DNA from 2 places in the Nocardia sp. CDC153 genome. Region 2 is predicted to be linked to the other one. Evidence: riboswitches for the same ligand, from Rfam matches in the RefSeq annotation. Region 2 holds a riboswitch; the other holds the start of a gene.
What was found. A riboswitch is a leader RNA that binds a small molecule or an ion and turns the genes downstream of it on or off. The one in region 2 is predicted to bind S-adenosylmethionine.
Positions count from the first base shown of each region.

Region 1: it holds a riboswitch for S-adenosylmethionine, as region 2 does, so the genes downstream of both, VMT65_RS13640 (AfsA-related hotdog domain-containing protein) here and VMT65_RS00045 (ABC transporter substrate-binding protein) in region 2, are expected to answer to the same signal.

Region 1 is NZ_JAYKYU010000002.1:1,089,565-1,093,772, reverse strand. It holds gene VMT65_RS13655 (LysR family transcriptional regulator) at 1-153, shown strand, start outside; gene VMT65_RS13650 (FMN-dependent NADH-azoreductase) at 259-885, shown strand; gene VMT65_RS13645 (MFS transporter) at 863-2,146, shown strand; SAM riboswitch class IV at 2,248-2,358, shown strand; gene VMT65_RS13640 (AfsA-related hotdog domain-containing protein) at 2,372-3,160, shown strand; gene VMT65_RS13635 (HAD family hydrolase) at 3,157-3,882, shown strand; gene VMT65_RS13630 (hypothetical protein) at 3,876-4,208, shown strand, end outside.
Region 2 is NZ_JAYKYU010000001.1:5,003-9,210, forward strand. It holds gene fusA (elongation factor G) at 1-292, shown strand, start outside; gene VMT65_RS00030 (SRPBCC family protein) at 440-874, shown strand; gene VMT65_RS00035 (MarR family winged helix-turn-helix transcriptional regulator) at 867-1,361, shown strand; gene VMT65_RS00040 (HAD family hydrolase) at 1,528-2,166, shown strand; SAM riboswitch class IV at 2,387-2,503, shown strand; gene VMT65_RS00045 (ABC transporter substrate-binding protein) at 2,575-3,738, shown strand; gene VMT65_RS00050 (ABC transporter permease) at 3,739-4,208, shown strand, end outside.

The sequences.
Region 1 (4,208 bases), on a different contig from region 2:
GTCCCACCGATCCGTCGCCTGCGACCGGGTGTCACCCGAGACCTGGTGTGCCTGACCGCGACTCCCGCCGACGTTCTGGTGCGCCGCTTCATCGCCGAGGTCGTCCGCCGTGGCGTCCCGGTCCCCGCCGCGGTCGCCACCGCACTCGAGTGAAGGCCCGGTCGGTGCCGGGGGCTTCGGATCAGCGCGCACAGAACCGTCGTGCGGGGCGGGTGCCGCTTGATAGACGTGGACATCGTTGTCTACGAAAGGGATTCGATGACCACCCTGTTGCATATCAATGCGTCGGCGCGCGGTGAGCGCAGTCAGTCGCGGGCGTTGGCTCGGACATTCATCGATGGGCTCGTCGCGAAGGATCCGGGGCTGACGGTCGACACCATCGATCTGTTCGACGCCGACCTGCCGGACTTCGGAACCCATGCGGCCGAGGCCAAGTTGGCATTGTTCACCGGGCGGGATCAGACACCCGAGCAGCTCGCGGCCTGGGAGCGGGCGCGGGTGGTGTTCGAGCGGTTCGCGGCGGCCGATCTGTACGTGATCAACCTGCCGATCTGGAATGCGGGCGTGCCGTACATCTTCAAGCAGTGGGTCGATATCGTGACCCAGCCGGGGTGGACGTTCACCTTCGATCCGCAGAGCGGGTATTCGGGGCTGCTCACCGACAAGCGGGCGGTCACGGTGTACACCAGCGGCGTACATCAGCCGGGTGTGCCGGTGCAGTTCGGCTCCGACTTCGCGACGCCGTTCGTCGAGGACTGGCTGAACTTCGTGGGCATCAAGGACATTGCCGAGATCCGGTTCGCGCCAACGGTATTGACCGAGAAGCCGGAGGCGGGATTCGCCGCGGCCCAGGAGCGTGCGCGTGAGCTCGCCGCCGACTACTGAGCCGGGCTCGGCTACCGAGCCGGGCTGGGCCCCGACCGGTCGGACCGTCGCGGCGGTCTGCGCGGTCGGCATCCTGGTGGTGGGCCAGCTCTACGTGGTGCTGCCGGTGCTGAATCGGCTTGCGGCGGACTGGGATACGTCCAAGTCGGCGGCCACCTGGACCACCACCGCCTTCGGGCTGGCCTACGGCGCGGGCTTCCTGGTGACCGGGCCGCTCTCGGACCGCTGGGGACGGCGGCCGGTGATCGTCGGCGGGTTGCTCGCCACAGTGGTGAGCTCCCTCCTGGTGGCGGCCGCCCCCGGACTCGTGACCGGCCTCTCGGCACGAATCCTGCAGGGCCTCACCGCCTCCTTCTTCGCCCCCGCCGCCTTCGCCTACCTCGCCGAACGCATTGCCCCCGACCGCAGAATCTTCGCCCTCACCTGCCTGACCAGCTCCTTCCTCGGCGCGGGCGTGGTGGCCCAGGTCCTGGCCCAACTCGTCGGCAATGCCTGGGGCTGGCACGCAATCTTCGTCGCCGGAGCAGTCGTGTTCGCCCTGTCGGCGGTGTTACTGCGCGTGGTTCTCCAGCCGCCGAATTCGGTAAGAGACGCGGCGGTCACAACCGAGGGTGGATTCGCGGATGTCGCGCGAACCGTGTTCGTGCCCTTCGTGATTCTGCTCCGGCAATCTCGCCTGGCTCTGTTGTATCTGAGTTGCCTGGCGATCTTGGGCTCGTTCGTCGGCATCTATACCGGTATCCAGCTCGCACCGCCGGACGGAGTGGGATCCGGCAATGCCGCCCTGCTCGCGCTGCGGGCCAGCGCGATTCCGGCCATGGTGGCGGTGCCGCTGCTCGCCGGACGATTGGGGGTGATCGCACCGGCGGCACGGTTGATCACCGCCCTGGCCGCAGCCGCCGCAGCGGCGGCGATCACCGCGGTCCCCCTGGGCGGCGTATGGGTCGCGATGTGGCTGTTCGTGTTCGTGACGGCCATCGCGGTCGCGGCACCGGCGGCGGTCCAGGCGATCGCGGCGCAGGCGGGCGAGGCACGGGGCACCGCCACCGCGCTCTACACCTTCGCCCTGTTCGTCGGGGCCAGTGCGGGACCACAGCTCGCCAATCTGGTTTCACGCCATGGCTATTCGGCGGTCGCGCTGACCATCGCGGCATTGGCGGCGCTGGGGGCGGCATTGGCCGTCGCCTCGACGCGAGTAGTTGTCCGGGAAGCCGCGACGGCACCGAGCGGGGTCGGCGTGGGGGAAGCCACCGCGGGTTAGATCGGCGGGCGGGGGACAGCGCTGTCCTCCGTGGGCGGGTTTCGATCGGGGTGGTTGAAACTATGGGTCAAAAATACTGGGGGACATAGGTTTTCGTGGACGGTCATGAGTTCCAGTGTCAAGCCCCGGCTGGCTGGGCGGCAACCCTCCACGACGGCGGGGTGCTCCGGGTGACGACCGGATGGTGGCGAGCGCCGCCATAAGCGTCTTGCTCTCGGAGGAAAAATGTCTGTAGCCCAGCTCGATTCGGTGTCCGTGCTCTCGGGGGAGGTGGCCGTCGGCGAGGTGCTGCTGGTGGCCGACCGCTTCCGCGGTATCGCCGAGGACGACCGGGCCTTCACGGTGTCGGGACTGGTCGCCGCCCTGCGCGGCGGCCGGTGGCGGGAGTCGGAGCGCGCGTTGACCGTTCATCTCGGGCAGGGGGTGACCCGCCACGACCTCGACTACCTCGAGCACGTGGCGCGGGTGCACGCCCCGGCCGGGCTGCACGTGCGCGGCGCGGTCGACGAACCGGCACCCCGCCACCAGGTACACAAGTATCAGAATTCGAATGTGCTGCTGGCCAATCTGATTCGCGAGTCCGAGACCGAGTTCCGGGCGGATCTGCGCATTCACGGCGACAACGAACTGCTGCTCGACCACCAGACCGGCGAACACGTGCAGGGCATCGTCATCGTGGAGGCGGTGCGCCAGCTGTTCCTGGGCGCGTTCGAGCTGGAGTACGGCCGCCGCTGGCCCGAACAGCACTTCTACATCGTCTGGAACAGCATCGAATTGGAGTTCAAGTCCTTCCTGTTCCCGCTGCCCGCCACCCTGCACGCGGTGCTCACCCCGATCGCCATCGAGGACCCGGCCAAGCTGGAGTTCGCCATCGACGTCGACGTGCGCCAGCTCGACCGCAGCGTGGCCACCACCCGCATCACCTACGCGGCCCTGCCCAATGAGCGCATCTCGCAGATCGAACGCCACAAGGCCGCCAAGGCGATCGCCGCCTACCTGGGCGCGGTGGCATGAGCGCGACAGCGGGTGCGGCGTTCTTCGACGTCGACGAAACCCTCATCACCGTCAAGAGCATGTTCGCCTTCCAGCGCTTCTGGCTGGCCGAGAACGGCGACGACGGCAGCGAATACGCGCGCCTCAGCGACGAGATCAAGCGACAGGCCGCGTCCGGAACACCCCGCGAGGAGGTGAACCGGCAGTACTACCGGGCCTATCGAGGCGTGCGTGCCGACGCCTTGGCCGCCGCCGGCCGCCGCTGGTTCGCCGAGTTCTCCGCGAGCGGTGCCGTCTACTACACCGACGCGGTGGAAGCGCTGCGCGCACACCAGAATTCGGGTGACACCACGGTCCTGCTGTCGGGCTCGTTCGCCGCGGCGATCGCCCCGGTCGCCGATGCGCTGGGTGCCGATCACCTCATCGCCACCACCCCGGTGGTCGACGCGGCGGGCGTGCTGACCGGCGAGGTCCATCACCCCATGATCGGCACCGCCAAGGCGAGCGCGGTCACCGATTTCCTGCGCGAGCACGGCATCGCCCGCGAAAACAGCTACGGCTACGGCGATCACGCCAGCGATTTGCCGTTCCTGCGGGCCGTCGCACACCCCGGCTTCCGCGGCGACGACGCGGTGCTGTCGGCGCACGGCCACGGCTGGATCCACTTCTCCGACCGGGTCGGCGCGTCCGTCGACGATCCCGGCCGCCTTCTCTCCGATCAGGAAGCGCTCTCCGTATGGTGACCCGAAGCTACGAACTGACCCCGACCACCCAGGGCCCGCTGTACCCGCCGAGCGAAGTCCTCGACGCCGACGGCAATTTCATTGTGGTCGGCTTCCTCACCGAGCCCGACGCGGACGGCGGCATCACCCGCCGCTGGGGGCGGGCCATTGTCGCCGCTGATACGCCGGTGCCGAAATTCGGCGAGCTGGCCGCCTACACGATCGTGCGCGAGCTGGGCGAGGACCTCTCGGAGGAGGATGCCGCGAGCGTCCTGCACACCCTGCCGCTGCCCTTGCCCGCCAACAACTATCCGATGGTCTTCGCCCCCGACCAGCGTCCCGACGCC
Region 2 (4,208 bases):
CGCTGGACGGCTCGGCATGCGGGAGGCCTTGCGCGCCAGTGCCATGGCGGTGCTCGAGCCGCTGGTGGAGTTGACCGCCACCGTGCCCGAGGATCATGTCGGCGCTGTGCTGGGTGATCTCGCGGCCCGGCGCGGGCGAGTCACGGGTTCGCTGACCCGTACCGGCACCGTGGTGCTCACCGCCACGGTTCCACTGGCCGAATTGTTCGGTTACGCAACCCGTTTGCGCAGCCGGACGCAGGGTCGGGGCACGTTCACGACGCGCCCGCTCGGTTACGCGCCCGCTCCGTAGCGGCGGGTCGGATCGGGTTCGGTGGGGTGATGGATCGCTGTCCCTCCACCGGACCCGCCATCTCCATCGGCGATTTCACCAAAGGGGGTTGATTGTTGTCGCGACTACGGTTACTGTTGTCGCAACAACAGAAGTTCTCATCAGGAGATGACAGCGATGATGTACTCGTTCACCGAATCGGCCGTGATCAAGGGCGATGTCGACAAGATCTGGGCGGTCGCCACCGATGTGGCCCGCTGGTCCGAATGGGACCCGCACGAGGAGAAGTCCCGCATCGACGGTGAATTCGCGGCCGGGACCAAGGGGTGGGTCAAGCCGAAGGGCGCGCCCGCCGGGCCGTTTACCATCGTGGCGGTGGAACCGGGCCATTCGTGGACCAGCGAGGCGGGCATTCCGTTCGGAAAACTGCGCGGCCACCGCACCTACGAGGCGCTCGGCGACGGCACGGTGCGGGTGGCGGAGAATGTCGAGGTCCACGGGATCTTCGGGCCGTTGTTCAAGCTGGTCTGGGAGAAGGCCATGCGGGCGGACATGCCGCTGACCTTCGCGGCACTGGAACAGGAGGCAATGCGGCGTGGCTGAATCGCCGGGCGAACCGCGGGAACTATCCGAGCCGGAGGGCATGCGCCGGGTCGGCGTCCCGCGGGGGCCGCTCATGAGCCCGGGCTTCTGGCTGCATCACGCGGCGCTGGAATGGCGGACGCGGCTGGAGCGCAATCTGCGTCCGCTCGGGCTGACCCCCACCCAGTTCAATCTGCTGGCCTCCGCCGGTTGGCTGAGTCGCCAGGGTGAACTGCCCACCCAGCAGCAGGTCGCCGACATGTCCGGCGCCGACCGGATGATGGCCTCCAAGGTGATTCGCGGCCTGGAGGAGCGCGGGCTGCTCGCGCGCCGCGCCGACCCCGCTGACGCCCGCGCCCTGCGCATCGAACTCGAGCCCGCCGGACGGGAACTGGTGAGCAAGGCGGTACAGATCGCGGTGGACACCGACGCCGAGATCTTCGGCCCCGACGGCGATCTCCTCCGCGAACAGCTGAAACCCATTGCCGCGCACCGACTGCCAAACTGAGTCCGCGCCGAGCCCGGTGCCCCCGGCGCTCGGTCCTCGACCAGAATGGCGCGGACGGCAACCTGCGACATTGCGGTGGTCATACCGATTGGCCTGACTGAGCTAGAGCGGTGCGCGGCGACGAGGCTCGGTGCGGACGGGCCGATGTACACCGTAGGGTCGGAGCGTGGCTATCGATCATGCGACTGCGGCGGACGGCGGACTCATTGTCGGGTTCGACCTGGATATGACGTTGATCGATTCGCGGCCGGGCATCGCGGCCGTGTGGGATGCGGTGGCGGCGCGGACCGGGGTGGCAATCGACTCGGAGCTGGTGGTTTCGCGGCTCGGGCCACCGCTGGCGCACGAGGCCGCGCAGTGGTTTCCGGAGCACGAGGTGCCGGGGATCGTGGCCATGTATCGGGAGTTCTATCCGGAGCTGGCGGTGGAGGCGGCCGCGCATTTGCCCGGTGTGGTGGAGGCGCTCGCGGCGGTGCACGCGGCGGGTGGGCGAGTGTTGGTGATCACGGCCAAGAATGGGCCGCACGCGCAGCTACATCTCGATCACCTTGGCTTGGAGGTTGACGAGCTGGTCGGTGGGGCTTGGGCCGAGGAGAAGGGCGAGGTGCTGCGGGAGCGTGGGGCCGCCATTTACGTCGGCGACCATCTCGGGGATGTGCGCGCGGCCAAGGTGGCCGACGCGGTGTCGGTGGCGGTGACCACCGGGCCGTACTCAGCGGAAGAACTCTCGGCCGCCGGGGCCGATGTGGTGCTCGGCGACCTCACCGAGTTCCCGGCCTGGCTCGCCGCCCACCTCGAGCCCTAGCGCCGAATCTCACGCGTTAGCGTCGAGCTCGCGCACTAGCGTCCAGCTCGCGCTCCAGCGGCGACCCCGCGCACTGGCGTCGCGGCGTCGGTGTGGCGACGACGGCGGGGTAACCGGGTGCCCGGCAAGGGGTTTCCTCGCCCGGTCGACGGCCTTCGTTGGCATCAGGGTGATTCGAATGCTGTCGGGGTGGGGCGGCTCGCGGCTACTTTTGCCGCACGGTCACGAGTATCAGCATGTTCGAGCCCCGGCTCGCTGATCGGCAACCCTCGCTTAGCGGTGGGGTGCCCCGGGTGACGACCAGGCGGTGCCGTCGCGGGTATCGCAAGCGCTATTCGATCGCGGGTGGCAGCGCGGTCGCGTCCCCATGCCCGGCTGGCGAGTCGGTGCGCGAGTGTAGAGGTAACAATGAGCAGGATCTGGTCCCGGAAGCGTGTTGTCGGCCGGGTGGCGGTGGGTGTCGCGGCTGCGGCTCTGGTGGCGGGGCTGGTGTCGGCCTGCTCCAACGATTCCACCGGAAGCGGCTCGGACACGGTCTATTTCGGCGTTTCGGGGCCGAAGACGGGCGGTTCGGCCGAGTACGGGCGGCTCTGGCAGCAGGGCTTCGACCTGGCGCTGGACGAGATCAACGCCAATGGCGGGATCAATGGCAAGAAGGTCGCGCTGAAGTGGGAGGACTCCCAGTCCGACCCCAAGCAGACGGTGCCGATCGCGACGAAATTCGTTGGCGACCAGTCCATCATCGCCGAGCTGGGCGACTTCTCCTCACCCGCCTCCATCGCCGCCTCGCCGGTCTACAACCGCGGCAAGCTGGTGCAGTACGGATTCACCAACTCCTCGGTGGATTTCACCAAGGGCGGCGACTACTCGTGGAGCCCCTCCATCACCCTGGACGTGTTCCAGGAGCGCAATGCCGAATGGGTGCAGTCCAAGGCCAAGAAGGTCTCGGTGGTGTACCTCGAAACCGACTGGGGCAAGCAGGCTTTCAAGTTCTTCGAGCAGTTCGCCAAGGAGAAGGGCATCGAGATCGCCTACTCCTCCTCGATCCTGCCGGATTCGCAGGACTTCCGCCCGGTGCTGATCAAGGGCCGCGACGCCAACCCGGACGCGTTCGTGCACCTGGGCTACGGCCCGGACGGCGCGCTGGTGGTCAAGCAGCTGCGTGACGTCGGGTTCAACGGCCAGTTCTTCGGTGGCCAGAACACCCCGCAGTTCATCGAGCTGGCGGGCAAGGCGGCCGAGGGCGACATCGTGAACGGCGTGTTCACCCCGTCGGATCCGAGCCCGAAGATCCAGAGCTTCGTCACCAAGTTCAGGGCCAAGTTCAACACCGATCCCGGCGACTTCAACGTCTACGCCTACGACGCGCTGAACGTGCTGGTGAAGGCCGCGAAGTACGGCGGCGCGACCCGCGACGGCGTGCTGAAGGGCCTGCGTGAGATCAAGGATTTCGACGGAATCGGCCTGGGCACCTTCGCCTTCGATCAGCAGACGCGGCGGCCGAGCGGGGTGAAGCCGATCGAGCTGATCCTGCAGAACGGCAAGTTCCTGCCGGTCGGAAGCAATAAGTAGATGTTCGACACGCTCATCGCGGGTCTGGTCCACGGCAATGCGTACGCGCTCATCGCCGTGGGCATCACCCTGATCTTCGGGGTCAGCAATGTCATCAATTTCGCGCACGGCGCGATCTTCGCCTTCGGCTCGGTGCTGGGCTGGTGGCTGATCGCCCAGCACGGGGTGCCGTGGTGGGCCGCGCTGCTGGTGGTGGTGGCGGTGACCGCGCTGGTCGGCGTGGCCATCGACGTGCTGGCGGTGCGGCCGCTGCGCCGGGCTCCGGCCATCGCGGCCCTGCTGGCCACGGTGGCGGTGGGGCTGATCATCGAGAACGTGGTCGCCCTGGTGTTCGGACCGGATACCCGACCGTTCCCACAGGTGCTGTCCACCAACAATATTCGGGTCGGCGGGGTGCGGCTGGGCACCTCGGACGTGGTCATGTTCGCCATCACCCTCACGGTGATGGCCGGGCTGTGGGCGTTCCTGCG